One region of the Mesobacillus subterraneus genome, then DNA from elsewhere that is predicted to be linked to it. Evidence: a T-box and tRNA genes for the amino acid it is inferred to sense, from the RefSeq annotation. Region 1 holds a T-box; the other holds one or more tRNA genes.
The links. The T-box of region 1 lies ahead of alaS (alanine--tRNA ligase). A T-box ahead of a tRNA ligase gene usually reads a tRNA of that ligase, here a tRNA-Ala.
Positions count from the first base shown of each region.

Region 2: it encodes a tRNA-Ala, which carries the amino acid that the T-box ahead of alaS (alanine--tRNA ligase) is inferred to sense. The anticodon was not compared.

Region 1 covers NZ_CP129019.1:957,775-974,094, reverse strand. The annotation lists gene LC048_RS04780 (amidohydrolase family protein) at 1-677, opposite strand, end outside; gene LC048_RS04775 (YrzA family protein) at 867-1,073, shown strand; gene LC048_RS04770 (YrrS family protein) at 1,109-1,786, opposite strand; gene LC048_RS04765 (peptidoglycan D,D-transpeptidase FtsI family protein) at 1,872-3,653, opposite strand; gene greA (transcription elongation factor GreA) at 3,711-4,187, opposite strand; gene udk (uridine kinase) at 4,394-5,029, opposite strand; gene LC048_RS04750 (peptidase U32 family protein) at 5,034-6,302, opposite strand; gene LC048_RS04745 (peptidase U32 family protein) at 6,330-7,259, opposite strand; partial or broken gene LC048_RS04740 (O-methyltransferase) at 7,265-7,904, opposite strand; gene mltG (endolytic transglycosylase MltG) at 8,213-9,355, opposite strand; gene LC048_RS04730 (DUF1292 domain-containing protein) at 9,720-10,007, opposite strand; gene ruvX (Holliday junction resolvase RuvX) at 10,024-10,440, opposite strand; gene LC048_RS04720 (IreB family regulatory phosphoprotein) at 10,441-10,710, opposite strand; partial or broken gene alaS (alanine--tRNA ligase) at 10,791-13,426, opposite strand; T-box leader at 13,503-13,714, opposite strand; gene LC048_RS04710 (AI-2E family transporter) at 13,779-14,858, opposite strand; gene LC048_RS04705 (YrzQ family protein) at 15,149-15,283, opposite strand; gene LC048_RS04700 (hypothetical protein) at 15,307-15,498, opposite strand; gene LC048_RS04695 (PRC-barrel domain-containing protein) at 15,508-15,984, opposite strand; gene LC048_RS04690 (LysM peptidoglycan-binding domain-containing protein) at 16,155-16,320, shown strand, end outside.
Region 2 covers NZ_CP129019.1:4,223,752-4,240,071, forward strand. The annotation lists gene glmM (phosphoglucosamine mutase) at 1-418, opposite strand, end outside; gene LC048_RS21980 (CdaR family protein) at 581-1,687, opposite strand; partial or broken gene cdaA (diadenylate cyclase CdaA) at 1,680-2,508, opposite strand; partial or broken gene LC048_RS21990 (zf-HC2 domain-containing protein) at 2,790-3,441, opposite strand; gene sigW (RNA polymerase sigma factor SigW) at 3,458-4,021, opposite strand; gene LC048_RS22000 (Spo0E family sporulation regulatory protein-aspartic acid phosphatase) at 4,234-4,440, shown strand; gene rocF (arginase) at 4,526-5,422, opposite strand; tRNA gene LC048_RS22010 (tRNA-Ala) at 6,425-6,500, opposite strand; tRNA gene LC048_RS22015 (tRNA-Gly) at 6,504-6,578, opposite strand; tRNA gene LC048_RS22020 (tRNA-Lys) at 6,651-6,723, opposite strand; tRNA gene LC048_RS22025 (tRNA-Gln) at 6,877-6,951, opposite strand; tRNA gene LC048_RS22030 (tRNA-Tyr) at 7,007-7,091, opposite strand; tRNA gene LC048_RS22035 (tRNA-Thr) at 7,186-7,261, opposite strand; tRNA gene LC048_RS22040 (tRNA-Val) at 7,301-7,376, opposite strand; tRNA gene LC048_RS22045 (tRNA-Glu) at 7,422-7,496, opposite strand; tRNA gene LC048_RS22050 (tRNA-Thr) at 7,514-7,586, opposite strand; tRNA gene LC048_RS22055 (tRNA-Asn) at 7,629-7,703, opposite strand; rRNA gene rrf (5S ribosomal RNA) at 7,784-7,899, opposite strand; rRNA gene LC048_RS22065 (23S ribosomal RNA) at 7,976-10,902, opposite strand; rRNA gene LC048_RS22070 (16S ribosomal RNA) at 11,128-12,681, opposite strand; gene LC048_RS22075 (hypothetical protein) at 12,983-13,210, opposite strand; gene pdaB (polysaccharide deacetylase family sporulation protein PdaB) at 13,356-14,108, shown strand; gene LC048_RS22085 (KinB-signaling pathway activation protein) at 14,117-14,788, opposite strand; gene gerD (spore germination lipoprotein GerD) at 14,936-15,568, shown strand; gene LC048_RS22095 (P-loop NTPase) at 15,665-16,320, opposite strand, start outside.

The sequences.
Region 1 (16,320 bases):
TCGATATTCTTTTCTACTTCAAATCTCGTTTCAGACATATGGGTATGCAGTGGTACGTTCAGTTCGGCAGATTTATCAATGATTTGAGAGATATACTCAGGTGAGCATGTATAAGGAGAATGAGGTGACAGCATAGTCGTAATACGGCCACCAGCGCCAGTGTTCCAGCTTTTCGCAAAGTCCGCTGCTTCCTTAAGCTTGCTCTGTCGAAGCTCATCTGAACCAAAACCAATCACACCGCGGCACAGCACTCCACGTACTCCTGCTTCATCAACCGCCTTTGCGATTTCTTCCATATTGTCATACATATCAACAAAAGTCGTGGTACCTGTACGGATCATTTCAAGGATAGATAGCTTCGCGCCCCATTTTGCATGCTCAGCTGTGTATTTTGCTTCAAGCGGCCAGATTTTTTCTTCCAGCCATGTTTGCAAATGCAAATCATCCGCATATCCTCTCAGCAAAGACATTGGTGTGTGTCCATGCGTATTGACAAGTCCTGGCAGGAGAATATTTCCTTTCAAATCTATTTTTTCATCATAAGAAGCAAAATCTTCAGGAGTTGCTCCCACATAAACAATTTTTTCATCTTCAATGCCTATAGCGCCATTTTCGATCACTTCATTATTCGAATTACTCGTAACGACGGTGACGTTATATAATAACTTTCTTGCCATGATTAATCTCTCCTATGTAAAAACACTTGTGCATATTTGTACTAACTAGAATTCGGTGTAAAACGTTGAAATATGCCTATCGTTTTAATTTATCAAAAAATGTTTTATATTTATAGAGAATTTGCTATTTTTATTTGTAAAGCTTGTTAGAGACTATTTTAACAAAATTGAAAAAAGGGAGCTAAATGAATGAATTTCCAATTTGATTTAATTGAAGATAAGATTGAATTTTTTGATGCAATCGATTTGAAAGCCCTGGAACAAAAAATCAATAAGCAAATCGAAATCAATAAAGCAATCATGCTGTCTGTCCATCACGTGTCCCACCAGATGCATTTAGACGATAAAGGCAGACTGTTCTATTCAGCTGTCGTCCACTTCAAAGCAAAAAAATAAAGGGGCCGCTGCTTTCAAGCCCCCTTTAAAATTTTTTATGGGTTTTTATCATTTTTGATCAATTCTTCCACCTTCAGCGGCTTCCAGCCCTGGCCGTCCACCCATTGAATCGATACCCTGTACGTCTGGTCACTTCCCTTTTCAGAGATGGTTCCTACGGCGGTATTAGGCGCACCGCCATTTCCATTAAACCATACCGTCATATTATTCTTATCAATGCCGGTAGCATAGGAATAGGCAAGAATCATTTCCTGCCAATCAACCGCATTTTGGTCGAACACAGTCGTATGTTCTCCAGATTGGGTTGTGCCAACCGGCTTCCATTCAGGATTTTCAATCGTCTGCTTGACATTGGCATCACTTCCGCCTTCTGTCACTATTGGATCAGCCAATTCCTCATTCTCTTCCGACTCCTCTTCAGACTCTGATTCATCAGCTGCATTTTTATCGGAATCCTGGCTATCGTCTTTTTTGTCAGTATCCTTGCTGTCCTCTTTTTTATCAGGGGAAGCTGCGGCCTGATCTTTCTCAGCCGCAACATCGTTTTGGTCGGCTGCCCCTTCATCATTGCTGAAAAAAATGTTAAAAGAGACAATTCCGATCAACAAAATAACGACAACAATCAAGCTATTTAAAATAAGGTTCGTTTTTCTGCGCTTGGATCTTAATCGTGAACGTGTCCCCTCATTTAGGTTATCCTCATCGTGCTTCAAGATCTTTCCCTCCCTTATAAGGCTGTCAACATTCTACCATGACTTGGGTTAAACTTGAAGGATTTTATATTCTTCTCTTGCTGTTTCAATTGTGTTTAGGACCTTCATCCGGGGTTCCATGGTTAAATCCATAGACCTCTTTTACTATATCCGCAAAAAGAGGATTCACCCCGCCTTCATTCTCGATCACTCCAAGGTTGACAGTCACAAGCGCATACTTTGGATTTTCATAGGGAAAATATCCAGCAAACCATTTATTATGCAATTGCTTGCCTTCTTTGTATATCCCGGTTTCGGCTGTCCCGGATTTTCCCGCAACACCATATGGCAAATCCCTGAACCATCTTCCCGTTCCTTCTTCGTTCAACACAACCTCACGTAAAAGCTTTTGGAGCTTCATAGCTGTAAATGGTGAAATTTTTTCCCCTTCCAGCTCCCGTTTTGAGAACTCAGTCATTTTAGCACCATTTTGGTACTGAATGGAGAAAACAGCCCTGACCATGTCTTTTTCTCCTCCTCTGGCGATTGTAGCCATCATGTTCGCCACAGCGAGAGGAGACACCCTCACTTCATGCTGACCAATCCCTGACAAAGCGGCAAAATTCCGATCCTTCTTCGCTTCATCTGATAAAAACACCCGTCCCTTTTCTTCATCCTGCAGCTGTTCGAAATCTTCTAGATGGAAAATGTCACCCTTCCATCCGGCACCGCCAGTGATGGACAGCATCTCCGCGTATTTTTCGAGTATATTTGGGTCCTTCTCCTGCAGTTCCCGAGCCACCTCCCCAAAAGTCCTGTTGCAGCTCACTGCAAAGCTATCTGAGAAATTAAGCATTCCATGGTCATATTTCAAATCAGGATCCCCGTTGATCTTCTTACTGCAATCAAACTTCCTGGCTGGATCATCGAGTCCATGATCGATTGCTGCCGCTGCAACAACCGTTTTAAAGACAGAACCAGGTATATGCTGCTTGACCATCATATTTTCTGTTCCTACGCCATTATAAGGGTTCACACGATTAATGTCTGGTCTTGAAACCATTGCCAATATGCTGTTCGTTTCAATATCCAGCAGCACGACGCCCCCTCTGCTGATGTTATAATCGTCAACTTTTTTCTCAAGGAGTACCTGCAAATCTTTGTCTATCGATGTCTGCAGGTTGATTGGATAAAATGGATTTGCTGGGTCTATGTATTTTACATTGATCCCGAATAGCGGCGCACCCGCTCCGTCGACATGATAAACCAACTTTGATTTCCCTTCGGCAACCAGAAATTCATCAAAGCTTTTTTCCAGCCCTGAGATACCAATCAAGGTTCTTGGCAGCAAATCTTTCTCCCCATACCTTGATTTCAGAAGCGATTCATTCTCACCAATAATCCCCAGAAGCTGGGCAGCTGGCACTTTCTCTAATGGATACTTTCGCTCAACTGCAAATACCCCTGGAATTTCCATCTTGTTAATAATATCCATTTGGCTTTTAGACAAGATCATCGGATCAGGATCACCAAAGGCGAAAGGTTCCTTGGACCTTTCTACTGCATTTTTCAAAGCGTATCCAGAGACACCGATAGTCCTTGCGACCTTGTCAGCTTCCCAGTCCATTTTCTTTAAAAATGGAAACAGAACAAGCACCGACGATGTTTCATAGGATAAAGGGGCTCCTGACCTGTCAAGGAAATTCCCCCTGCCATTGTCAACGACCATTTCTTGTGATCTTTGCTTAACACTTGCTTCTATTAAATTGATTTCATGCTTGGAAAAGGACTCTGTATCAAATAGCTGCAGCTGTGCCAGACGGAACACCAGCAGACCAAAGGCAGCTATACAAATGGAGATCCACGCTACCATTCTTTTTTTACGCATAAAAAAACACCTCGTCAAAAGTGTTGACGAGGTGCTGATATTTCAAACATAAGGTACTTACTTAATTGTGGTAATGCGGACGTTCATTTCGCCGCCAGGAGTCTGGACAGTCACTTCATCTCCAACCTTCTTGCCCATCAAGCTTTTAGCAATTGGAGAATCGTTTGAAATTTTACCATCAAACGGGTCTGCTTCAGCACTTCCTACGATTGTATACGATTCCTCATCCCCATCAGGAAGCTCGACAAAAGTCACTGTGCGGCCAAGGCTGACTGCATCTGTGCTAACTTCATCTTCCTGGATGATCTTTGCATTGCGAATCATATTTTCAAGAGTCGTGATACGGCCTTCAACAAAGGCTTGCTCTTCTTTGGCTGAATCATACTCAGAGTTCTCTGATAGGTCACCAAAGCTGCGCGCGATCTTGATTCTCTCAACAACTTCTTTACGTTTTACCGTTTTTAACTGTTCCAATTCATGTTCCAGCTTTTCTTTTCCAGCCTGTGTCATAGGAAAAACTTTTTCTGTAGCCAAAATACTTCACTCCTTCTAGTCTTCACAATTCCCCAAAAAATAGATTGTGTACTATTATATTATGTATCCTGAAAAATATACAGGAGCGCGTCCTTCACCAGGGCGCGCATTTTAAATAGAGCCATTTCAGGCCATTTATTTCTCTCTGGACAAAAGGAAGCACTTTATTCAAGTACTTCCATGTCCACATTATCTATGCTATTGTGTCACAAAAATGATTTTTGTTCAAGAATTGTTTGAATTTTTGTTACCATCAGGTCAATCGCCACGTGATTGTGGCCTCCCTCAGGGATGATGACATCCGCATAACGCTTTGTTGGCTCGATGAACTGGTTATGCATCGGCCTGACAACATTCACGTATTGTTCGATGACAGAGTCCATTGAACGTCCACGCTCTTTTATGTCACGCAGCAGCCTGCGGATGATCCGTAAATCAGCATCTGTATCGACATAAAGTTTGATATCCATCAAGTTGCGCAGTCTCTCATCTTCAAGAATCAGGATGCCTTCAAGAATGATCACGTCTTTTGGTTCAACATGGACAACTTCGCTTGACCTTGTATGGATCGCATAATCATAAACAGGCTTATTAATCTCCTCGTGGCGAAGCAGCGTTTTGATATGATCTATCAAAAGGTCATTATCAAATGCCAGTGGGTGGTCATAGTTTGTCTTTAAACGCTCTTCCATTGGAAGATGACTTTGGTCTTTATAGTAGTAGTCTTGTTCAATCATCAGGATTGATTGGCTCTTAAAGCTATCGAAAATTGCTTTCGTTACACTTGTCTTTCCTGAGCCGGATCCGCCGGCTACACCAATTACAACAGGTTTGCGGGCCATTTATTTACTTCTCCTTCCGCATCATGTTATTTGGGTAAACAGGCTTGTCCATCTTGAACTTGACGACTTGTAAAGGATGGCGGGCTACATCCAGCTCATTGCCATCTTCATCCCAAATCTTCTCAACGACATGAGTGAAGTTCTCGATTTCTGGTCCAAAGAATTCAACCTCGTCGCCTGGCTTGAAGTAATTTCTTTGCTGAAGTGTTACCATTTGCGTCTCAGCATCGTAATCAAGCACAAGGCCGGCAAAATCGAAAGTTGTCTTTTTGCTATGGTTTCCAAACATTTGCTCTTTATACCCAGGAACTCCCTCAAAGAAGGCAGTTGCTGTTTCACGATTCGCACATTTGTCCAATTCCTCAAGCCATTCCTGCTTGATGACGAAGTTTTCAGGGTCTGCACAATACGCATCAATCACTTTTCGGTAGACGCTGACTACAGTCGCAATATAGTGGATAGACTTCATTCGTCCTTCAATTTTCAGACTATCAATTCCCAATTCGATCATACGAGGAATCGATTCGATAAGTTTAAGATCCTTTGGGCTCATCGCAAATGGAGAGTCCCCTTCAGCAAAAAGGGCGTTTTCTTCATTTCCTTCAAGTGTGTACAAGTCATAATCCCAGCGGCAAGACTGGCAGCAGCCGCCGCGGTTCGAATCGCGTGCTGTCATATGATTGCTCAATGTACAGCGGCCTGAGTATGCGATACACATAGCTCCATGTATGAAGGTTTCGATCTCGATATCTACTTTTTCCTTCATTTCCTTAATTTCATCCGCACTTGTTTCACGAGCAAGAACGACACGCTCGAGACCTTCTTCCTTCCAGAACTGGACAGCTTTCCAGTTTGATAGGGATTGCTGTGTGCTTAAATGTACCTCGATCTCCGGAGCTACCCTGCGGCAAGTTTCAATGATCAGAGGATCAGCGACGATGATACCGTGCACGCCAGCTCCTTTCAATCCTAAGAGATAGTCTTCAAGACCCTCAATATTTTCATTATGTGCAAAAATGTTTGTTGTGACATAGATTTTCGCACCATACTTCTTGGCGAACTCCACGCCTTCCTTCATCTCTTCAAATGTAAAATTATCAGCGTTTGAGCGCAAACCATATTCCTGCCCGCCGATGAAGACGGCATCTGCACCATATTGTACGGCAATCTTAAGTTTTTCAAGATTACCGGCTGGAGCAAGCAGTTCTGGTTTTTTCACAATTACACGCTTCCCGTCAACAATTTGCGAGATATTATCTGCTACTGCTGCCATTACGCAACCTCCTCATAGTTCATACTGTTAATAAACCGTCTCTTTGAAAAAGAATCCTGTATCAAGTGGGCGGTTATGCGGCTGCAGTTCTTCCGCTGCTTCAAGCAAGCCGTCTTTATCTTCGTCGTATTGGTCTGGATCTTCAACAGCCAAGTCAATCGCTTTGCGATAAAGCTTAGTAACTTCCAGGATATATTCAGGGCTCTTCAGAATGCCGTCAATTTTAAAAGAATCGATTCCAGCTTCCACAAGCTCCGTTAGTTCGTCAATTATGCAAATATCATTAGGACTCATGATATGTGTGCCATTTTCATCTTCGAAAATTGGGTATTTATTTTCTCGCTCTTTATCATGAAGAAACATATTGCGTTCTTGTTTGCGGTTTTCAACTTCAAGCGCCTTGCCTTGATATTCAAAGTAATGACCGAGCAATGGGCGTTTCGACTGGAACATGTTCATCATTCCGTGAACCTGTACCTCGACTTCAACCTCGGCATTTTCCTTGATCTCAACGATCGCGTCCATATTTATTTCTCTTGCAAGAACGGCACGTTTTGCACCCTTCCTGCCCCAATAGTTGCAAGTATACCAGTTCGTTCCTGTAATTTCCGTGCTCCAATGAAGCTTCATCTCAGGGGCATATTCCTTTGCGGCCATCAATAAAGCAGGGTCGCCGAATGTAACTCCATCCGCATTCACATCTTTTAAGAAAGTAAGGTAATCACCAAGCAAGTCCACTTTTTCATTGTGGAACAACGCGTTCATTGCGACGTACACTTTCTTGCCTTTTGAATGAGCCAGTTCGATTGCCTGTTTTACGTCTTCACGGTTAAACTCTCCAGCGAGACGCAAGCCGAATTTCTGTTCACCAATCAAGAAGGCATCCGCGCCTGCCTCAGCCAGTGGAATAATATCCTCAACACTCTTTGGTGTTACCAATAATTCAGGTTTATTCATTCCGTTCACCTCTTCTTACTAACCGCTATGCCATCGCCAATCGGAAGGATGACTGTATCATACTCCTGATTAGCTGTGAGCCAGCGGTTGAATTCGTCTATTTTTTTAACCAGGCTGCGAAGTCTTCTGCTATCCGCTTCCTGATTATATACAAGCCCTTTAAAAAGGACATTATCCGTAATGATCATTCCTGCTGGTTTTAAATACCTGGGAGTACATTTCGAAAAAGCGCTTATATTGGCCTTTTGCCGCATCAATGAAAATGGCGTCAAACGGACCATGTCTGGCAACTTCTTCTTCCAGTTCAAGCGCGTCTCCACAGATTTGGACAATCCGTTCCTGCATGTCTGCCCTCTGAATATAATCAAGGGCGAGATTAAAACGTTCCTCATCACGTTCCAAAGTGACAATTTTTGTTTGAGGATTGGCGTACGCCATCCTTAACGCGGAATAGCCAATTGCAGTTCCTACTTCCAGAATCGCTTCTGGCTGCTGGATTCTCAAAAGCTGAAGCAACGTTTCAATACCTGATGGCTCCATGATCGGGACTCCATTTTGGTCTGCATATTCCTCCATCTCAGTAAGGAGGCCATTCCTGGGCTGTATTAAAGAATCTATATAATTTTGCAGCTCTTGACTAAGCAAGCTGCTTCACCTCTATTCAAAGGCTATCTCTCAGCCAGAGTAGGTATATGAATGACTGTCAGAGCATGAAAAAAATAGCGTTCACAGGTTAAGAGGGGACACCGCCAGGCAATGTTGCCCTACAGGTTCAAACGCTGAAAGCCGCAACTCCTACTTCTGCAATACACGCTATCAAATACATAAAAGCTCCAATAAAGAGCCTTCGCTAGACAGTAAAATGCTATTTTGACCTAGAAAAAACACTTGTATTATTTTATCACAATAAGAAGGGAAATGCTAATCTTTCTGCATTTCCCTTTAAATTACTGTTATTTTTTGTTTGTGATATGTTCGTTCACTTTGCGATTATGTTCTGCAAGTGTTTTAGAGAAGAGCACATCTCCAGTAGACGTTGCAAGGAAATACATATCATCCGTGTCCGCAGGTGCCAGAGCGGCTTCAATCGACATTATGCCTGGATTGGCAATCGGGACTGGCGGCAAACCTTGGATTTTATAGGTATTATAAGGGTCATCGATTTCAAGGTCCTTGTAGAAAACCCGATCTTTATGTTCTCCATGCGCATATAGTACAGTCGGGTCTGTTTGCAACATCATTCCGTCTTCAAGGCGATTATAGAAGACACTAGCGATTTTATCGCGGTCAACTTTTTTCGTCGCTTCTTCTTCAATGAGTGATGCCATCGTCATCAATTCATGAGTCGTCATTTCTTTTTCTTCCATCTGACCGCTGAATTCACCGAGTACTTCCTTGGTCTTAGTCAGCATGACCGTAACGATTTCCTCAACCGTTGGCTTTTCAGAATAGAAAGGATAAGTTGCCGGGAACAAATAGCCTTCTAGCGGATATTTCACATTTTCTTTTAAAATGTCTTCCGTCAGGACGTCAGGATATCTTCCCATCATTTTCGTGATGAACTCTTTATCATTCAGCTGTTTGAAAATTTCATCTTCGTTTTGCTGTGTCTTTTCGGCAATGATTCCAGCAATCTGCTTTAATTGCTTGCCCTCGGGAATTGTTATTTTCATGACAACCTCTTGCATGACCTTACCGGTTTTCAGGCTTGTGATGATTTCAGGAAGCGTCATGGAAGGTTTCATTTTATAATCTCCAGCCATAAAACCCGCTTCGTTCTTAAATTTCACATAATATTTAAAGACTCTAGCATCCCTGATAATCCCTTGATCTTCGAGAATCTGTCCGATTCCAGTTGTTGATGATCCTATCGGGATATTGACATCGACTGTTTTCTTGCTGTTTTCATCCACCGGCTTCAGGGCTTCTTTAATATAGTAATAGCCGCCCCCGCCAATCGCCCCAATAAGCAGAATTGCCATGATTGAGGTGATGAAGACAATCTTTCTCACGATTCTCGCTTCCTTTTGCTGCTCGACTAACTTCTCGGCGATCAGCTTCTTTTTATCGGTTTTTATATTTTTTTCGTCAGACATAAGTTCCCCCTCCAGATAACAATGACAATGCTAACTTCACTGGATACTCTCTTTTATCACATCTCGACCCATTATACTATATTTTCTATTTCTGTTTGCAAATAATTACGAAAAAATACTCACAACGACAAATAAACTAATAATTCGACAACATTACTAGTTGTGTAAGCGGGCGACACATGCAGCAGTGGAGAGGTCCTGCCTATCGGACACTTCTTGCGCATTCTGACTTCTGTTTGTCCGATAGAGCCCTTCTATCGAACACTTCTCACTCATTCTGACTTCTGTTTGTCCGATAGTCTGATAAGTCAGTAAAAAAAATAAGGACCGGGCTTCAAGCGCCCGATCCTTATAGTCTATTTTTTTATTCTTCGTCCTGCTCAGCAAGGAAAGTTTCTAGCATTTCCTCGATCATGTCCCATTCTGCGTCAGTTTCGATTGGCATCAATTCGCCATCTTCGTTATCTTCTGATGGGGTGAATGCTGATGCGTGGATTTCGATGTCTTCCTCATCATTATCCTCTGCACCTACTGGATAGTAGAGCACATATGACTTTCCGAACTCTTCGGAGTCAAATGTGAAAAGTACTTCGCATAGTTGTTCGTTGCCGTTTTCGTCTACTACTGTAATGTTGTTTTCGCCGTGATCCATGTGTAGTCACCTCAATTTAGTTTTGGCTGTTTAGATAGCCTTGTAGAATCATCATTGCTGCCATTTTATCAATGACCTTTTTGCGCTTTTTTCGGCTTACGTCTGCCTCGAGCAAAACCCGCTCGGCAGCCACTGTCGTCAAACGCTCGTCCCAGAGGATGACAGGCACGCCGAACCTTTCCTCCAATTCACGGGCAAAGAATTGGCTGGCCTCTCCGCGCGGGCCAATACTGCCGTTCATGTTTTTAGGCAGCCCGACGACAACTTTGCCGACTTCGTACTCTTTTATTATTTTACCTAATTCATCGAAACCAAACACATTTTCTTCTTCATTGATTTTCAATGTTTCAAGTCCCTGAGCAGTCCATCCCAGTTCATCGCTCAGCGCAATGCCGACTGTTTTTGAGCCGACATCCAGTCCCATCGTACGCATTTATTTCCCCTCTCGGTGGTTCCTTAAATAGGATTTAACCAGTTCCTCAATGATTTCATCCCGTTCCAGCTTGCGGATGATATTGCGGGCATCCCGATGGCGGGGAATATAGGCCGGGTCGCCAGAGAGCAGATATCCGACGATCTGGTTGATCGGGTTATATCCCTTTTCCTGTAAGGCTTCATATACCTGAAGCAGTACTTCATTGGCGTCATGCTCAAAAGGCTCTTCGGGAAAATTAAATCTCATCGTCTTGTCAAACGAGCTCATCGAATGCACCTCACTTTTTTAAAAATAGCAGGTAAAATATTCTTCAAGATACCTTCATTCTACACTACTTTAGCTGTATATCAAATTGATTTTACCCATTCTTCGGCAAATTGAAGCGCATTGTCGAGTTTTGATGGGTCCTTCCCGCCAGCCTGGGCCCATATCCGGACGGCCTCCGCCGCCTCCGCCGCAAATTGCCGCTGCTTCCTTGATCAATTTTCCAGCCTGGTACCCTTGCTTAATCAGATCATCTGTCACTGCAGCAATCAGATTCACTTTGCTGCCGTCGGTCATGCCAAGGAGGATGACAGCTGAACCTAACTTTTGCTTCAAGTCATCAGCCATATTGCGCAGGCTGTTCATATCCGCTGCCTGAACGCGTGCTGCAAGCAGCTGGACACCATTCACTTCTTTGACCTTGGAAGTAAGGCTTCCTGCTTCAATATTACCCAATTTTGCTGATAGAGATTCATTTTCACGCTGAAGCTGCTTCATTTCAACAAGCATTGTTTCGATTCTGTTTGCAACTTCTTTTGGAGATGTCTTTAATTTTGCGGCTGCTTCTTTCAGGATGCTGATTTGATCATTAAGCACTTTGTAAGCTGCTTCGCCAGTTACTGCTTCAATCCTTCTTGTGCCAGCTCCAATACCGCCCTCAGACACAATCTTGAACAATCCAATCACAGATGTATTAGGAACATGGCAGCCGCCACAAAGCTCAAGGCTGTAGTCGCCAACTTTTACAACACGGACGATATCTCCGTATTTTTCACCGAATAATGCCATCGCGCCCATTTCTTTCGCTTCAGCAATCGGTTTGAAGCTAGTCTCTACCTGGATGCTTCTCCAGATTTTTTCGTTGACGATTGCTTCTACTTGCTCAAGCTCTTCAGCAGTCACCTGACCAAAATGAGAGAAGTCAAAACGCAATCTTTCAGGCTCGACCAGTGATCCTGCCTGATTTACGTGACCTCCCAGTACATCCTTCAATGCCTGGTGGAGCAAGTGTGTTGCAGTATGGTTCTTGATGATGCTCGTACGGTTTTCCTGGTCAACTTTAGCTGTCACTTCAAGGTCCTGAGTTACGGTCCCCTCTTCTACAACTGCATGGTGAAGGTTTTGTCCGTTTGGAGCTTTCTTTACATCCTTGACAGATAGCTTAACGCCATTCGCTTCCACTGTTCCCTTGTCAGCGATCTGGCCGCCACTTTCTGCATAGAAAGGTGTAGTATCAAGGATGAAATGAATCTCATCACCTGCTTTCGCTTCCTCAACAAGCTCGCCTTTCTTGACTAATGCAACAATCTTGCTGTTTGTTCCAAAATTGTCATAACCGACGAATTCGCTGCTTTCTTTGATGTCACCAAGAATGCCACCTTGCACCTGCATGGAACCTACATCCTGTCGTGCTGCACGAGCTCTTTCACGCTGTAGCTCCATTTCTTTTTCAAAGCCTTCATGATCGACCTTCAAGCCTTCTTCTTCAGCATACTCTTCTGTTAATTCGACAGGGAATCCGTATGTGTCATAAAGGCGGAATACATCCTCGCCCTGCACCATACCGCTGCCTTTTTCCTTTTCTTTCTTGATCAGTTCAGAAAGAATGGCAAGGCCTTCGTTCAGTGTTTCATGGAAGCGGTCTTCTTCGTTCTTAATGACCTTCTGGATAAATTCTGTCTTTTCTTTTACCTCTGGATAAAAGTCATGCATGATTTCACCGACAACCGGCACCAGCTCGTACATAAACGGACGATTGATGTTCAGCTTCTTCGCATAACGGACCGCGCGTCGCAACAATCTGCGAAGTACATAGCCGCGGCCTTCATTTGATGGGAGGGCCCCGTCACCGACAGCAAAAGCAACAGTACGAATGTGGTCTGCGATCACCTTGAACGCTTCGTCCTTCTCCTTGGACTGTCCGTACTTTTCATTGGAGATTTCTTCAGTTGCATTGATGATTGGCATGAACAAATCTGTTTCAAAGTTTGTTGGAACGTCCTGGACAACAGAAGCCATACGTTCAAGACCCATGCCTGTATCAATATTTTTCTTTGGCAGTGGAGTATACGTTCCATCAGGATTATGGTTGAACTCTGAAAACACCAAGTTCCAAACCTCTAAATAACGGTCATTTTCGCCGCCAGGGTACAATTCTGGATCGTCAGGGTCATTGCCGTATTCAGGGCCTCTGTCATAAAAGATTTCCGTGTTCGGACCACTAGGGCCTTCACCGATATCCCAGAAGTTCCCTTCCAAGCGGATGATCCGATCTTCAGGCACACCGACTTTTTCTTTCCAGATCTGGAAAGCTTCATCGTCCTCAGGGTGAATTGTCACGGACAGTTTTTCAGGATCAAAGCCGATCCATTTTTCATCCGTAAGGAATTCCCATGCGAATTCAATTGCTTCCACCTTGAAATAATCACCAATCGAGAAGTTCCCGAGCATTTCAAAAAAAAGTATGGTGGCGCGCTGTCTTGCCGACATTTTCAATATCGTTCGTACGGATTGATTTCTGCGCGTTTGTGATCCGCGGATTTGCCGGGATCACACGGCCGTCAAAATACTTTTTAAGTGTTGCAACACCGCTGTTAATCCATAGAAGGGAAGGGTCATCATGCGGGACAAGCGGCGCACTCGGTTCGATTGCGTGACCTTTTTCCTTAAAATAATCAAGATACATTTTTCTTATTTCAGCACCTGTCAGTTTTTTCATAAAACCAACCTCCTAAATCCAAGTGAAATGTAAGCTTTCAGGGATTTTAGGCAACAAAAAAAAGCCCTCATCCCTGGACAGGGACGAGAGCTTGCTCGCGGTACCACCCTGATTATGGACACAAACTTGCGCGCCCATCTCTCAAAAACGCTTTAACGCAGCTGCTACGGCAGGTTTTTCCTGCACTCCGGAATAGCCTTCTGTTATTCTTCACCGGGAATTCTTTCAGCCTGGGAACCCCTCTCTGGACGATGGTCTATAACATACTCGTTCCTTCTACATTTTTCGAATTATTAATCTATAGCCGAATTATATATAGCCTGTCGCAGTTTGTCAAACGACATGACGAAAATTATGAAGGCCGTTCTTTCTTTCTCTCAAGGATGATATGATCTTTTGCATGAATCAATGCCGCCCTCAATACAACCAGGACAGGTACGGCAAGTATTAATCCAAGGATGCCGCCAACCTCCTCCCCTGCCAGCAATGCAAACATGATCATCAGCGGATGCATATGCAGGCTTTTGCCGACAATCAGCGGAGACAGAATATTCCCCTCGAGGAACTGAAGAGAAAAGACGATCACGAGTGCTAGAAGCACCATTTTAACCGACATAGTCGCCGCGATGATGACTGCCGGAATAGCTCCGATGATTGGCCCGAAATAAGGAATTACATTGGTTATCCCGACAATCGCTCCAAGCAGCAGCGAATATTTTATGCCTGCCAGCCAAAAAAACAAGGAGGATAGGACACCGATTATTAAACAAATAAGCAGCTGTCCGCGGATATAACTGCCGAGCGATTTGTCGACTTCATGCAAGAACTTGGCGCCTGGCTGTCTCCACTGCCGAGGGGTTAGATACCACGCCGCTTTTTTAATGGCACCGAAATCTTTCAGCATGTAAAAAGCAATAAACGGGATTACAGCAATTGTAAGGATGGAATTAATGGTATCCATCAGGAACGTCATCGTACCAGCAAGCACACCATCAAGCCATTGCTCCATCCGAGTAATTCCATCTTCGATTCTTTCATGGATGCCTGCCAGCCACTTAGAAGTCTGGTCAATAATATTATTGACCATTTGTTTATACTGCTCGGCGAAATACGGAGCATTTTCTGCCAGGTCGCCGAGCTGGTGAATCAGCGCAGGAATCCCTTTGTAAAAAGCGAAGCCCGCTCCACCAAAAAACAAAATATAGATAATCAGGATCGAAACTCCTCGATGAAGCCCTCTTTGGTGAAGAGCCTCCACTATCGGATGGAGTAAATATGTAATGAAAGCAGCCACGGAAAAAGGCACAAGCAGCGAAAGCAATACTTCCAAAAAAGGAACCCATATGGATTGTAATTTTATGAAAACGAACAGAACAATGAACAAAAGGAGAAGAAATCCAAGCCGGTAATACCATTTCATCTGGATGTTCATCATCTTCGCCCTCCTTCCTGTTTTATTCTGAAAAGAAAGGGAGTGGATTATACATTTTTGTCCTTGTCTGGATATTATTTAAGCTATAATTTACGGTTTTATAGCGAAAAGTTCTCTTTTATAGCGAAAATCTCATTTTTATAGCGAAAAAAATTATTTTATAGCGAAAATTTGATTATTATAGCGAAAAACGTTTTTTTATAGCGAATTGGAAATTACCAGCTTTTTTTTCCAATTTGAATCATAAAAGATCCCTTGCGAAACGCAAGGGATCAAGTTGAACATCCGAATTAGAATAAAGCTTTGCTCATTTTCTTGCCAAGCTTCTTCATTTTCCTTCCAGACATCATATTGTTGTTGGAAGCATAATTGTAAGCTGCCATACCAGCGCCAAAAGCGATTGCGGAGGTTAACATTTTATTCATGTGCTTCACCTCTTTGATTTATTTTACATGCCGTATTGACGTTGATCTTCTTCGAATAAATCATCAAGTGAGCTCAATGTTCCATCTTCTTCGACTTGATGGGTATGAATCAAGCCTTTGTTCAGAGACAGTTCGATGAAGCAATTCCAGCAGTAATATTGGTTGATGCCAATTTTACCGATATCCTTGCTCCTGCAATTGGGACAACTTAACATAAGGACACCTCATCTCGATTTGACAGTGACGACGATGGCATCCTTTCCGATTGCAGGTGGACCAGTGGTCTTTATGACACGCTTTCCATTCGCTATATCCGAAAAAAAGCCATCCGTTAATTCGTACCCTACAATCGTGCCCAATTCTTCCATAAAATATACATCCTCAAGCAAGCCAAGCTGCTCCCCTTCATTCGAAAGAAGCTTTTTCCCAGCAAGACTCTCATTATGCTCAAATGTATATTCAGGCTCTGTCTCCAATCGCTCCAAGGCTGATTTGTCTTTCACCATGATCCCATCTTCACCAAAAGATGAAACTTGATCCACTTTCACCTGAAACGTTTTCTTGATGAACGCACCCTTTTTTACAAGTAAGCCTACTACGCTTCCATTGCCAGAAATGCTTACATCACAAACTTCGCCCAGTTTTTGACCATTAACCAATTCATATACAGGCAGTCCCTTTAAAAGTGAAAATGTCCGCAAAAGTGTGTCCCGCCTTTCCCGAACAGTTATAGTTTCTACTCTATTCCCCGTTTCATGTGGTGTAAGGATTTCCATTCGAAGACCAGAAAAATATTTTTAAAATACTGTGTAATTCTTTGATGGTTTTGCACACTAAATAAAAAAATACCAATCGAAAGGGAATTAACATCATGAAAAAACGGATCTCAGTGTTATTGTTCAGTTTATGTTTAGTTTTAACGAATGTTGGGTTTGGATCTGCTGCCAACCATCCGAGGAATACTTATGAGGTTAAGCCTGGGGATTATTTATGGAAAATCGCTGCTACATACCGGACATCAGTTGAAGACATTAAAC
Region 2 (16,320 bases), 1.5 Mb from region 1:
GAGGAAGCTGATCCACTTCCAAATCCATCAATTGCTCGATTTCATTCTCTTGATCATCAGATAGCTTATATCCGTCCGGGCCAAAGAATTTGATGCCATTATCCGCAACTGGATTGTGAGAGGCAGAAATCATGACTCCAGCCTGCGCGCCAAGGGCCTTTGTCAAATACGATACCCCTGGAGTGGAGATGACGCCGAGCCTCATGACTTCCGCTCCAATCGATAATAGACCGGCAACTAGTGCTCCTTCAAGCATATGTCCAGAAATACGAGTGTCCCTTCCAATTAAAACTTTAGGGCGATCATGTTCCTTTGTAAGGACATAGCCTCCAAAGCGGCCAAGCTTAAAGGCTAATTCTGGTGTTAATTCGCTGTTCGCAACACCACGTACTCCATCTGTACCGAAATATTTACCCATTCTTAAAATCTCTCCTTGTATGAAAAATTGCAGTCAATTACGCATCTTTTTTCGCAACCGATATACTGGCTTTTTCTTTAGCCAATTTCCACGTTATGTTTTGAGGTGCTGTCACCTTCATGTCGACTTCATGATTTCCTTCACCCAGTTCCGACACATCGATCAGAATCTTAAAATCATCAGATGACAGGGATGAAACAATTTCACTGGCCCAGAAATGGTTAGAATCGTCTGACCGTTTTCAGGATCAAGGAAATCGACTTCATACCCCTCATCTATCCCACCGATATCTATAGGGACATTGGAGATCCTTTTTTCGGAAGCCTTTGTAACTTTCAAGGCCACTTTTACCGTTTCAGGTGATATCTTGACAATTCCTTCACCAATGATTACTGGGAGAGTGATCTCCGTATCCTCGTCAACCTTACTAACATCCACTTCTACCCTGACATTATCAAATTTCTCGAGAACGCTTGGGTCAGCAATAATCTCCGCTTCCTTCGTTTCCAACGTTATTGAATCGATTGTGACTCCACTTGGAGGAGTCCCTTTCCGTACAATATTAATAGGTACCATCTTACTTGAGCTTTTAATCGGAATGGTTACCTCGACAACTTGAGGGTCCACGATGACATTAAGCTTGTTCATATCTTTATCCAGAGCAAGCACGCTTGCTTCTCTTGTGATTGTTTCTGATATCTTTCCTGATGAATTGACAGTAGCTTTGACAAAGGTGATTTTATCAACTACATCTTTAGCCCCTGTAATTTTGACTTTATTAGGCTTGACCGCTGGCTTCTCAGCTAGATAGCCTTCCTCAACTATATTACCGCTGAACTCAGCCTCCACCTTGAATTCTTTCGTTACCTTCTCCTGGATGGAAACATTCGCATAACCAGGTTCAATAGTAACGGTCAGGCGATCCGAGACATCTTTAATCGTAATTGGGACTCGCTGATTTCCGAGTTCCGCATCTGTCAAATCTACGAACACTTCGAAATTCCTTAGAGTTTTCGCCTGCTGAACAAGGTTTTTCGGTCCCTGCAGCGTGATTGAAACAGTTTCAGGAACACCAGATACTACCAGGGTGTCTGTATCATAAATCCTTTTTACTGGCACTTCTTCAATCGTCTCCACCTTTTCATCTGAAGGCACATTCACATCACTAGGCTTATCTGGATCGTTTTTAGGTACAGACCCAAAGAGCAGGACGGCAAGAACCAGGGCAACTACTTTTATGAACCAGGGATTATCCATCCATTTATCCATTTTTCTTCCCCCTCCAATTCCAGCGGGTAGAAGCGGCCTGCTTGATTCTTGATGGAGAAATCAGCTCGGCTGTGAGCAGTTCCCTTAGCGTTTCCCCGCTCAAATCACGGTAAAGTTCGCCATTCCGGGTAACTGATAACATTCCCTGTCTCCTCAGAAACAACGATCGTGATACTGTCTGTGACTTCACTGATTCCCAGTGCAGCCCTGTGCCGTGTACCCAGCTCCTTCGAAATGAACGGACTTTCCGACAGCGGCAAATAACAGGCAGCCGCTGCTACGATGTTTTTCTGTATGACTACAGCTCCATCATGAAGCGGTGTATTCGGTATAAAAAGATTAATCAACAGTTCAGAAGAGATTCTGGATTGAAGCTGTATTCCTGTTTCTATGTAATCACTCATTCCTGTTTCTCTTTCAATTGAGATCAATGCTCCGATTCGGCGCTTAGCCATATAATCGGTTGCCTTGATAATGGCCTCCACCATCTTCTCTTCATCTTCCTCTTCCTGCAGCCCTGATCTGGCAAATAGCCGTCCTCTGCCGAGCTGTTCGAGTGCCCGCCGCAATTCGGGCTGGAAGATGATGATAATGACCAAGAATCCCCAGGTCAGTACTTGTTCCATCATCCAGCTAAGAGTATTCAATCCGAAGTAATCACTGACAAACTTTACGATCAGGATGACAAAGATTCCTTTTAAAAGCTGGACAGCCTTTGTCCCTCGAATTATCGCAATCAGCTTATAAATGACGAACCAAACCAGGAGAATGTCAACAATATAAGCTAGATATTCCAAAAAATCGAAATCCGCAAACGACATTGCACTTCCTCCAGTTGTTTAGTAAGACTCTTTCAGAAAAGCCGCTAACCTTCCTGAAAGTTCAATCAGCCTTGTAGTAGAGCTTTTTTCGTTAAAATGACGAAAAAAGCCAGACGTAAAAAAAGCGGAAGATGACCAATGCACTTCAGCCTATAAACCAAGATAACTTTCTTATTATAACACAAGCACTGTTTAAATTAATAATGATGTCATTTGTAGAAACCTTGTCTATTTACCCTCATTCACCCTTTTTAAAAGAGACTCTTAAAAAACAGCCATTCCTACTGGAATGACTGTTCCTTTTCCTCATTTTCAAAAAGGTCTGCCGTGCTTTTAGCCGTCTTCTTTATATGGTACCAAATCCACTCGAATATCTCATTGACTTCATTTATTTCACCAGTGACGTTACCAGCTGAAGCTAGATATTTCTCACCATTGATCAACTCACCGTTAATCACTGTGACATTCCCCTGGACCTCACCCTCGATTTTGACCTTGCCATTTCTGACAACGACATCTCCCTTGACAACTTCTCCTTCAGGGACAATAACTGTATCATTTTCGACAATCAGATTAGGCTGTTTCGATACAGAAAACTGGTGTTCTTGATTCCAGGTCGAAAAGATGCTCCCTGTCATCAGCGCCAGGAAAAGCGAGGCAGCTGTTAAAACCGGATGACTCCTGAACCAACGCTGGATTTCCGTTTTTCTTTTCTCTCGGCAGGCCAGACATTACCTTTGAAGTAAAATCATCTGGTGCCTGGATGTGAGAGGTGCTCTGAACAAGAGCGATGGCTTTATTCAGCTCCCTGAAATATTCCTGGCAATCTGAACAGCTTTGCAGGTGTTCTCTTAAAATCTTTTCATGTTCTTCAGAGATTTCTTCATCTAGATATTCATGCATATAATCAATAATTTGTTCCGAGCATTTCATATTCTTTCACCTCACCTTATACGTGTCGCAACTGTTGCCTTAAGGCTTCTCTTCCTCGATGGATTCTCGTCTTCACTGTGCCAAGAGGCAAATCCAGTATTTCACTGATCTCATTCAGGCTGAGTTCTTCAATATACTTTAATACGATGACCGACCTGTATTTATCGGGTAGTTTTGAAATTTCTTTTTGAATCGCATCCTGCAATTCGATACTTTCAACCTCATCCTCTGGCAAACGCGTTTCAGATGGGACCTGAGAGTACATGGTTAGGCCCTCTGTTCCGGGCACTTCCGCATCCAGAAAGTAATCTGGTTTCTTTTTGCGAATCCGGTCAATACATAGATTTGTGGCAATTCTATAAAGCCATGTTGAAAACTTCAAGTTTTGATTGAAGCTGTTGATATTGATATATGCACGGATAAAAGCTTCTTGTGAAATATCCTCTGCCTCATGCCGATTCCCAAGCATACGGTAGCAAAGCTGGAACACCTTGTCCTTGTATACCTCAACAATCTCTCCATAGGCATTCTGGTCTCCCTTGATTACCTGTTTTATTCTGTGTTTTACAATTGTCTCCATTATTTTACCTCCGCGCTTCATGCGGCTAATCGATATACGAATCGATTCCGTAAAAGGTTTCGTTTTTTTTTATAAAAACTTTATTTATGTATGTAATTGACAAAATCATCTACTAACTGACTTATTTTTGCAAAAAAAGTCTAAAAAACACGATAAGTTAATATTAACAAATTACTACCAGTTTGGTTTAAAAAGTTTTGGCTGGGGTATAAATGAACTATATTTTATTGAAGGCGAGGAAACAATTAATGTGTGCAGAAACGTTGTTGAAGGATATTGAGAATTGCCGTAAAGAGATGGTTGAATTAGCTGCAAAAACCTCGCTGTCAAATCAACGGGTTGTCGACATCAGTACTAAACTCGACCATTTACTAAATAAATATTATCACTTATCATCCAAAAATTCATTTCTATATTAATAATAAGAGAGCAGCAGCCAGACATTTGGCCGCTGCTCCCTATTTTTTATCACTACTATGAGCCTATTCTAAAACTGCCGGAGCATTACAAAAGTTTCTCTCCAAATAAAGAACCCATCAACGCTACTGCTGCGACAGCTGTCTTATTCTTTTCATCAAGTATAGGATTTACTTCGACGAATTCAGCTGAAGTGATGATTTTTGCCTCAGCCAGCATCTCCATTGCCAGATGGCTCTCACGGTAACTGATCCCTCCGATTACCGGGGTACCGACGCCAGGAGCATCTGTTGGGTCCAGCCCATCCAAATCAAGTGAAAGATGGACGCCATCTGTCTTATCTTTCAGGTAATTGACTGTTTCCTCAATGACCGTGGCCATTCCGAGACGATCGATCTCGTGCATTGTAAACACTTTAATGCCCATTTCCTTGATTAGGTCCTTCTCCCCCTCATCCAATGAACGTGCCCCGATGATGACTATGTTTTCCGGTTTTACCTTTGGTGAAAATCCACCTAATTGAGTTAACATTTCATGTCCCAACCCAAGGCTGGCAGCAAGCGGCATTCCGTGGATGTTCCCAGATGGTGAAGTATCTGCTGTATTCAGGTCACCATGTGCATCATACCAAATCACACCCAGATTTTTATAGTGCTTAGATACACCAGTCAAAGTGCCAATCGCAATACTGTGGTCTCCTCCTAATACAAGTGGGAATGATCCAGAATCAATAATCCTGTCTACCTCATCAGCAAGCAAAGCATTTTTCTCTGCTACAAGCTCCAGATTGCGAAGATTGCTGTTAGGATCAATCTTTACCTCTGGTCTTCCAACGGCTATATCTCCCAAATCCTCTATCTCATCAAATAACACTCTCAATCGTTCATTTATTCCAGCATAACGGATCGCACTTGGGCCCATGTCGACTCCCCTTCTCATCTGCCCCAAATCCATCGGCATGCCAATAATCGAAAGTTTCTTCATATATTTCTCCCCCTTGCTTTCTCTTATCTACACTCTATTTTAAACGCTTTCATTCAAATGACTCAACCGGACAGTTTCATGAATATATATACGGTTTGGAATTCAGCGAATTTACGGACTGATTTAAGGGATTCATACCACCAACTCGTTAGAGAGTGTGAACATTCTTGGTGAAGAAATACGGCAGCCCCCACCCTTCGATCTGCACTTTCTTGTCAGGTTGGGGCTCCTCAGCCTGAAACCTGTCACAATAACTGCTTTTTCTTGACAGCTTTGAGTTCCGATACCTGAAACCTGTCATAATAAGTGCTTTTTCTTGACAACTTTGGGCTCCTCAGCCTGAAACCTGTCATAATAACTGCCTTTTCTTGACAACTTTGAGCTCCGCAGCCTGAAACCTGTCATAATAACTGCCTTTTCTTGACAACTTTGAGCTCCGCAGCCTGAAACCTGTCATAATAACTGCCTTTTCTTGACAACTTTGAGCTCCTCAGCCTGAAACCTGTCATAATAACTGCAATTTCTTGACAGCTTAGGGCTCCGCAGCCTGAAACCTGTCACAATAACTGCTTTTTCTTGACAGCTTTGAGTTCCGATACCTGAAACCTGTCATAATAACTGCCTTTTCTTGACAACTTTGGGCTCCTCAGCCTGAAACCTGTCATAATAACTGCCTTTTCTTGACAACTTTGAGCTCCGCAGCCTGTAACCTGTCATAATAACTGCAATTTCTTGACAGCTTAGGTCTCCGCATCCTGAGACCTGTCACAATAACTGCTTTTTCTTGACAGCTTTGAGCTCCATTAGCTGAAACCCGTCACAATTACACTGGCTTCTTGACAACTCTAGCCCTTTCTCCTGCTACGCTGTCTGAACACTGTCCCATTACTGATATCCCTGATATAGAAGGGCAATAATCCACCAAACTGTTTGGAGGGAAATAATAAAAAAAGCCATAAACCCGGTTGGATTTATGGCTGAAATGGTATTTATGTAGTGTGATGGTGGAGCCTAGCGGGATCGAACCGCTGACCTCCTGCGTGCAAGGCAGGCGCTCTCCCAGCTGAGCTAAGGACCCAATTGGAGCGGAAGACGGGATTCGAACCCGCGACCCCAACCTTGGCAAGGTTGTATTCTACCACTGAACTACTTCCGCATGATTTTATTATAATAGATAAAACCCCTAAAAATAAAGGATTAAGTTCATTCTTAGGGGTCTTAACATGAGTGAGCCATGAAGGACTCGAACCTTCGACCCTCTGATTAAAAGTCAGATGCTCTACCGACTGAGCTAATGGCTCAAATTTAAAGTGGGACAAAGATTGCCTCCACCCATTTATATTCCCTGTCGCATCTGATGCTCAAAAGACCTTCGGTCTTTCTCGCAGATTGCCAGGGAGGAAACTCAATGCAGCGAGCAATCTGCTCTACCGACTGAGCTAATGGCTCGTTAATGGCTGGGCTAGCTGGATTCGAACCAACGCATGTCGCAGTCAAAGTGCGATGCCTTACCGCTTGGCTATAGCCCAATGAAAAAAATAAAAAGGACATTAATAGCTTGTCCAATTTTAATATGTATTAAAATGGTGGAGGGGGACGGATTCGAACCGCCGAACCCGGAGGGAGCGGATTTACAGTCCGCCGCGTTTAGCCACTTCGCTACCCCTCCACATATAAGTGCTTCTGTACCTAGTTAGATGCTCAAATTCCCTTCGGGATTTTTCGCATGCTTCCGCTGAAGTTATTCAAGGAAGAAAGAAGCATGGTGCCGGCAAGAGGACTTGAACCCCCAACCTACTGATTACAAGTCAGTTGCTCTACCAATTGAGCTACACCGGCATGTTAATGAAGATTAATTTCATCAGGTAAAAAAAATCATGGTGGAGGATGACGGGATCGAACCGCCGACCCTCTGCTTGTAAGGCAGATGCTCTCCCAGCTGAGCTAATCCTCCATTATTAAATTCCCTGATGTTTTTATCACTGGTGTGAAAAAATCTTGGTGACCCCTACGGGATTCGAACCCGTGTTACCGCCGTGAAAGGGCGGTGTCTTAACCGCTTGACCAAGGGGCCATTAATAATATTTTCAGAGCTTCCAAGCGGGCTCGAACCGCTGACCTCTTCCTTACCATGGAAGTGCTCTACCTGCTGAGCTATGGAAGCATTTTGCTGCCAGCTCAAATGACTTTTGTCATTTAGAGATAATGGCTCCGCAGGTAGGATTCGAACCTACGACCGCTCGGTTAACAGCCGAGTGCTCTACCACTGAGCTACTGCGGAATAATGGTAATTTTACATAACTCTTGCAGAAGATTCGGCTGCCTCATCTTAGAAGTGATCCAAGATGAAAAAGCATCATCGCCCGGCGGCGTCCTACTCTCACAGGGGGAAACCCCCAACTACCATCGGCGCTGAGAAGCTTAACTTCCGTGTTCGGTATGGGAACGGGTGTGACCTTCTCGCTATCGCCACCAGACTATTTGGTTTGAGGTTTTATTCCCTCAAAACTAGATAATGTGTAAGAAGAATTCAAGAAAAACGAGTCATCTAATTTGGTTAAGTCCTCGAACGATTAGTATCAGTCAGCTCCACACGTCACCGCGCTTCCACCTCTGACCTATCAACCTGATCATCTTTCAGGGTTCTTACTAGCTTGCGCTATGGGAAATCTCATCTTGAGGGGGCTTCATGCTTAGATGCTTTCAGCACTTATCCCGTCCGCACATAGCTACCCAGCGATGCCTTTGGCAAGACAACTGGTACACCAGCGGTGCGTCCATCCCGGTCCTCTCGTACTAAGGACAGCTCCTCTCAAATTTCCTGCGCCCACGACGGATAGGGACCGAACTGTCTCACGACGTTCTGAACCCAGCTCGCGTACCGCTTTAATGGGCGAACAGCCCAACCCTTGGGACCGACTACAGCCCCAGGATGCGATGAGCCGACATCGAGGTGCCAAACCTCCCCGTCGATGTGGACTCTTGGGGGAGATAAGCCTGTTATCCCCGGGGTAGCTTTTATCCGTTGAGCGATACTCTTCCATGCGGAACCACCGGATCACTAAGCCCGACTTTCGTCCCTGCTCGACTTGTAGGTCTCGCAGTCAAGCTCCCTTGTGCCTTTACACTCTGCGAATGATTTCCAACCATTCTGAGGGAACCTTTGGGCGCCTCCGTTACTCTTTAGGAGGCGACCGCCCCAGTCAAACTGCCCACCTGACACTGTCTCCCGCCCCGATCAGGGGCGTGGGTTAGAATTTCAATACAGCCAGGGTAGTATCCCACCAGCGCCTCCACCGAAGCTGGCGCTCCGGTTTCTCAGGCTCCTACCTATCCTGTACAAGCTGTACCAAAATTCAATATCAGGCTACAGTAAAGCTCCACGGGGTCTTTCCGTCCTGTCGCGGGTAACCTGCATCTTCACAGGTACTATAATTTCACCGAGTCTCTCGTTGAGACAGTGCCCAGATCGTTACGCCTTTCGTGCGGGTCGGAACTTACCCGACAAGGAATTTCGCTACCTTAGGACCGTTATAGTTACGCCGTTTACTGGGGCTTCGATTCAGAGCTTCGCGTGAGCTAACCCCTCCTCTTAACCTTCCAGCACCGGGCAGGCGTCAGCCCCTATACTTCGCCTTGCGGCTTCGCAGAGACCTGTGTTTTTGCTAAACAGTCGCCTGGTATATTCACTGCGGCTCATCTAGGCTATTCACCCAAATGAGCACCCCTTCTCCCGAAGTTACGGGGTCATTTTGCCGAGTTCCTTAACGAGAGTTCTCTCGCTCACCTTAGGATTCTCTCCTCGCCTACCTGTGTCGGTTTGCGGTACGGGCACCTTTTATCTCGCTAGAGGCTTTTCTTGGCAGTGTGAAATCAGGAACTTCGGTACTATATTTCCCTCGCTGTCACAGCTCAGCCTTCACGCAAGCGGGATTTGCCTCACTTGCAGCCTTACTGCTTAGACGCGCATATCCAACAGCGCGCTTACCCTATCCTACTGCGTCCCCCCATTGCTCAAACGATAAAGAGGTGGTACAGGAATATCAACCTGTTGTCCATCGCCTACGCCTTTCTACTCGGCTTAGGTCCCGACTAACCCTGAGAGGACGAGCCTTCCTCAGGAAACCTTGGGCATTCGGTGGATGGGATTCTCACCCATCTTTCGCTACTCATACCGGCATTCTCACTTCTAAGCGCTCCACCAGTCCTTACGGTCTGACTTCAACGCCCTTAGAACGCTCTCCTACCACTGACATCTAAGATGTCAATCCACAGCTTCGGTGATACGTTTAGCCCCGGTACATTTTCGGCGCAGAGTCACTCGACCAGTGAGCTATTACGCACTCTTTAAATGGTGGCTGCTTCTAAGCCAACATCCTGGTTGTCTAAGCAACTCCACATCCTTTTCCACTTAACGTATACTTTGGGACCTTAGCTGGTGGTCTGGGCTGTTTCCCTTTTGACTACGGATCTTATCACTCGCAGTCTGACTCCCACGGATAAGTCTTTGGCATTCGGAGTTTGTCTGAATTCGGTAACCCGATGAGGGCCCCTAGTCCAAACAGTGCTCTACCTCCAAGACTCTTACAACGTGAGGCTAGCCCTAAAGCTATTTCGGAGAGAACCAGCTATCTCCAAGTTCGATTGGAATTTCTCCGCTACCCACACCTCATCCCCGCACTTTTCAACGTGCGTGGGTTCGAAGCCTCCAGTTGGTGTTACCCAACCTTCACCCTGGACATGGGTAGATCACCTGGTTTCGGGTCTACGACCACATACTAATTCGCCCTATTCAGACTCGCTTTCGCTGCGGCTCCGTCTTCTCAACTTAACCTTGCATGGGATCGTAACTCGCCGGTTCATTCTACAAAAGGCACGCCATCACCCATGAACGGGCTCTGACTACTTGTAGGCACACGGTTTCAGGATCTATTTCACTCCCCTTCCGGGGTGCTTTTCACCTTTCCCTCACGGTACTGGTTCACTATCGGTCACTAGGGAGTATTTAGCCTTGGGAGATGGTCCTCCCAGCTTCCGACGGGATTTCTCGTGTCCCGCCGTACTCAGGATCCACTCAGGAGGGAACGAAGTTTCAACTACAGGGTTTTTACCTTCTCTGACGGCCTTTCCAGACCACTTCATCTACCCCGTTCCTTTGTAACTCCATGTTGAGTGTCCTACAACCCCAAGAGGCAAGCCTCTTGGTTTGGGCTATGTCCCGTTTCGCTCGCCGCTACTCAGGGAATCGCGTTTGCTTTCTCTTCCTCCGGGTACTTAGATGTTTCAGTTCCCCGGGTCTCCCTTCAATACCCTATGTATTCAGGTAAAGATACTGTTCCATTACGAACAGTGGGTTTCCCCATTCGGAAATCTCCGGATCAAAGCTTACTTACAGCTCCCCGAAGCATATCGGTGTTAGTCCCGTCCTTCATCGGCTCCTAGTGCCAAGGCATCCACCGTGCGCCCTTTCTAACTTAACCTAAAAGGTCATTTCTCTATTAAATAGAGAGAAAAACTAAAATGGCGATCACTCGGTTTTTTCTTGGTTCTTCTTACTTACGATTATCTAGTTTTCAAGGAACAAAAAAGTCTTGAGGTAATTGCTCCCTCAAAACTAAACAAACAAGCGGTCAACTATGTGGATTACATCCACAGTACGAACCAGAAGGTTCGCATTCCGATTGCCTTTACGGCAATATCCTTAGAAAGGAGGTGATCCAGCCGCACCTTCCGATACGGCTACCTTGTTACGACTTCACCCCAATCATCTGTCCCACCTTAGGCGGCTGGCTCCATAAAGGTTACCCCACCGACTTCGGGTGTTACAAACTCTCGTGGTGTGACGGGCGGTGTGTACAAGGCCCGGGAACGTATTCACCGCGGCATGCTGATCCGCGATTACTAGCAGATTCCGGCTTCATGCAGGCGAGTTGCAGCCTGCAATCCGAACTGAGAATGGATTTATGGGATTGGCTCGACCTCGCGGCTTCGCGACCCTTTGTTCCATCCATTGTAGCACGTGTGTAGCCCAGGTCATAAGGGGCATGATGATTTGACGTCATCCCCACCTTCCTCCGGTTTGTCACCGGCAGTCACCTTAGAGTGCCCAACTGAATGCTGGCAACTAAGATCAAGGGTTGCGCTCGTTGCGGGACTTAACCCAACATCTCACGACACGAGCTGACGACAACCATGCACCACCTGTCACTCTGTCCCCCGAAGGGGAACGCCCTATCTCTAGGGAAATCAAGAGGATGTCAAGACCTGGTAAGGTTCTTCGCGTTGCTTCGAATTAAACCACATGCTCCACCGCTTGTGCGGTACCGTCAATTCCTTTGAGTTTCAGCCTTGCGGTACCGTACTCCCCAGGCGGAGTGCTTAATGCGTTTGCTGCAGCACTAAAAGGGCGGAAACCCTCTAACACTTAGCACTCATCGTTTACGGCGTGGACTACCAGGGTATCTAATCCTGTTCGCTCCCCACGCTTTCGCGCCTCAGCGTCAGTTACAGACCAGAGAGCCGCCTTCGCCACTGGTGTTCCTCCACATCTCTACGCATTTCACCGCTACACGTGGAATTCCGCTCTCCTCTTCTGCACTCAAGTTCCCCAGTTTCCAATGACCCTCCCCGGTTGAGCCGGGGGCTTTCACATCAGACTTAAGGAACCGCCTGCGCGCGCTTTACGCCCAATAATTCCGGACAACGCTTGCCACCTACGTATTACCGCGGCTGCTGGCACGTAGTTAGCCGTGGCTTTCTGGTCAGGTACCGTCAAGGTACCGGCAGTTACTCCGATACTTGTTCTTCCCTGACAACAGAACTTTACGACCCGAAAGCCTTCATCGTTCACGCGGCGTTGCTCCGTCAGACTTTCGTCCATTGCGGAAGATTCCCTACTGCTGCCTCCCTAGGAGTCTGGTACCGTGTCTCAGTCCCAGTGTGGCCGATCACCCTCTCAGGTCGGCTACGCATCGTTGCCTTGGTGAGCCGTTACCTCACCAACTAGCTAATGCGCCGCGGGCCCATCTGTAAGTGACAGCCGAAACCGTCTTTCAGCTTTCCCTCATGAGAGGGAAAGGATTATCCGGTATTAGCTCCGGTTTCCCGAAGTTATCCCAGTCTTACAGGCAGGTTGCCCACGTGTTACTCACCCGTCCGCCGCTGATCTTCAAAAGCAAGCTAATGAAGATCCGCTCGACTTGCATGTATTAGGCACGCCGCCAGCGTTCGTCCTGAGCCAGGATCAAACTCTCCAAGAAAGAGTATGAGTTTAGCTCATAATTTAAAACGTTGGCTAGTGATCAACTATATAATAGAAGTCACTATAAATATTGTTTGTTGACGCTTGTTTGTTTAGTTTTCAAAGAACAATCTATTGTCCGGCCGCTCAGAAGCGACTTTCATAATATAACATGTGAGTAACTTGATGTCAACCACATTTTTTATTATTTTCTGCTGATTTCCCCGTGTTATCGAGTGGCTCAGCAGCGACGTTTATTAATATAACAGGATAATTTATTTCCGTCAATAAAAATCACGAAAAATTTTTCTAATTGAGTGTTAACCTTTATATATACTCTTCTTCGCTGGCATATACTTAAGACATTCTTTTGGAGATGCTACTCTTTTAAAGAGCGAAAACAGTATTTGATATCTCTCTTTCATCGACCTTTTTACTACATGATCAATACGATCATCCTTCAAATCGAAGAGGATTTCATCCATTTCCCTTTTAATTAAGTATTCTAGCTCTTTCAGTTCCTTTTCATTGATCAGAACACCAAGCATACATACACTCCTGTTCATTTTCACATAGTGATTGTAGTGTTGTCTTTTTTTTGGATTTTTATAATCTGATTTTTTATTATCATATCTTTTTGACTTGCGGAATAAAAATGAGACAAGGAGTGCATTGGACGAGGTGGTGAGAAAAATGAATTTCTTTTATGTTATGAATGCTAAGTCGATTAAAACAGCTTTTGTCATCGTGATAGCAGCCTTTTTTACAGCTTGGTTCTTTTACATGGAAAACATGGTACAACTCCCTGCTTTTTCAGCAAAAGACGGTCCTAAAGCCATTTATAAAAGCGAAAAGGATTTAGCTTTGACCTTTAATATTGGCTGGGGCGATGAAAAAGCGGAACCGATTCTTGACGTTTTAAAGAAAGAGAAAGCAGGAGCTGTCACCTTTTTCTTGTCAGGATCCTGGGCGGAAAGACATCCTGACCTGGTGAACCGGATGGTGAAAGATGGGTATGAAATTGGCATGCTTGGATATGAGTATAAGGATTATACCGATTTAGAGGAAGATAAAATCAGGCGTGATATCCTGAAAGCTCAGGAGGCTTTTAAAAAGCTTAATGTGAAGAATATCGAGCTGCTGCGAGCCCCTACAGGTCATTTTGACCAACGCACCTTAAAAATTGCCGAGCGGCTCGGGATTACAGTGGTCCACTGGAGTTTGGATACAAAGGATTGGACCAATCCTGGCACTGAGGTCATTGCCAAGAATGCTTCAAAGGCAAAGAAGGGTGATATCCTATTGATGCATGCTTCTGATTCAGCGAAACAAACAGCGGAAGCACTGCCTCTGGTGTTAAAGGATATCAGGTCAAAGAATCTGAAGATGGTCACAGTTTCAGAAATGATCGCCAATGGTGACTCTAAATCAACTGAAATAAAATAACCGTCCAACTATGCGTTGGACGGTTTTTTTTGTGCTTTTTCATTCGCTTTTGGTTTAGCCTTTTTTTCGAGAGCTTTGCGCTCTTCCAATGATTTCTGGTTAAGCTTATGCAATACCAGCAGCTGGTAGGCATTACATGCCAACAATGGAAATAGCATGAGATAAAGCCAGCTGTGCTCGTTCACTCGAAGTACCGGCACCCATTCGATCACTGTTACGACCACCATGAAGAACAATGCTGGAATAAATGCTTCGTTATTTGTTTGTTTAACTTTCATGAACGCCACAGTCAACCCAGCGACCAGGACGATTGCCGCGAGGACTATATAAGACATGATGCTCTCGCCGCTTTCCGCAAATACGTCATAACGCAGATAGACGAGGTCAAACAATACAAAGACTATCAACAGGACCTGTACGGCATTCCATAAAGATTTGAAAATTCCAAGACCAAAACGATGGACGGTTAAATAAGCAAAGAAACCCATTTGGCTAAGAATACTAAATATAAGACCCACACCCATTAGCCATACTAAAATTGAAAGGAACTCTAGAATGTTGAAATCACTTAACAGCTGCTGGAATTCATTCCAGCGGACAATAAAACCAACCACAGCAGTTGTCACTGCTCCTACAACCAGCGTGGTGAGAAATAAGTGTACCCAATTACGGCTTGTCACGATTTTTTCCCCCAAAAGAAAATTAAACTTACCTTATGATTGTACCAATGCGGGTTTGAAAAATCTAGGTGTCGTTATTCGTGTATAACAATTTGTTATTTTACTCATCCTAAAATTAGGGCTGTTTATGTGAAAGGGGAATGGAAGATGAAAAAGATTATAAAATTTATACTCCCTGCAACCTTTTTACTTTTAGCTGCCGGCTGTGCTTCTCCAGCCCAGTCAGCAGGGGAAGTCGATTATGAAGAAACAAAGAAAATGGTTGTCGACATCCTGAAGACTGACGATGGAAAAAAAGCGATTCAGGAAGTCATGGGTGACGATGGCATGAAGGAAAAGTTAATAATGGACCAGCCGGTCGTAATTGATACAGTCGAAAAGACAATGACCTCCGAAAAAGGCATGGAGTTTTGGAAAAAATCCTTCGAGGATCCAAAGTTCGCTGAGAGCGTCGCAAAAAGCATGAAGAAGGAAAATGAAAAACTGTTGAAGGACCTCATGAAAGATCCTGAGTACAAGGGCATGATGATTGAAGTCATGAAGGATCCTGAACTTGAAAAGGAATTAACTAACGTCCTTAAAAGCAAAGAATACCGTGAACATTTACAAAAGGTCATGACAGAAACCTTTGAGAGCCCATTATTCAAAGCGAAGCTGCAGGCATTGATCGTAAAAGCCGCTGAGGACATGCCAACCCAAAAGTCTGAAGGCGGTTCTGAGGAAGGCGGCGGTGGTTCCGGCGGCGGCAATGAAGAAGGCGGTGGCTCTGGAGGTCAATAATGATAATGATTGCATTAGTCTTTGATCAGCCCCGGCAACTGTTTAGCTGAATAGAAAGTAAATGAGCCTCTCCTGCAATCGGAGAGGCTCTATTTATTACTTTCCAAGCATTTGGACAACTTGCTGGGCAATATTTGTGTATAGTGCGCCAATCTTATCGTCTTCCTGATAAATGGATGGTGCAAAGTCTTCTTCATTCCATGTTGGCTGTCCTAATGGCAGTTTGCCTAACAGCTGAGTATTAAGCTCGTCAGCCAGCTTTTCACCGCCGCCTTGTCCAAAGACATATTCTTTTTCCTCAGTCAGCTTACTTTCAAAGTAAGACATGTTTTCAATGACACCGAGGATTTCATGATCTGTACGAAGAGCCATCGCACCTGCACGCGCAGCAACGAATGCCGCTGTCGGATGCGGAGTGGTGACGATGATTTCTTTACATGATGGCAGCATGGTGTGTACATCCAGAGCCACATCCCCTGTTCCAGGAGGCAAGTCTAACAGAAGATAATCAAGTTCTCCCCACTCGACCTCATTGAAGAAGCTGTTCAGCATTTTGCCAAGCATTGGTCCGCGCCAGATGATCGGTGCATTATCCTCCACAAAGAATCCCATAGAGATGACCTTTACTCCGTGTCTTTCAACCGGAATGATGCTTTCTCCTCTTACGACAGGACGCTTTGTGATGCCCATCATATCAGGAACACTGAAACCGTAGATGTCAGCATCAACAAGTCCTACTTTTTTCCCTAAAC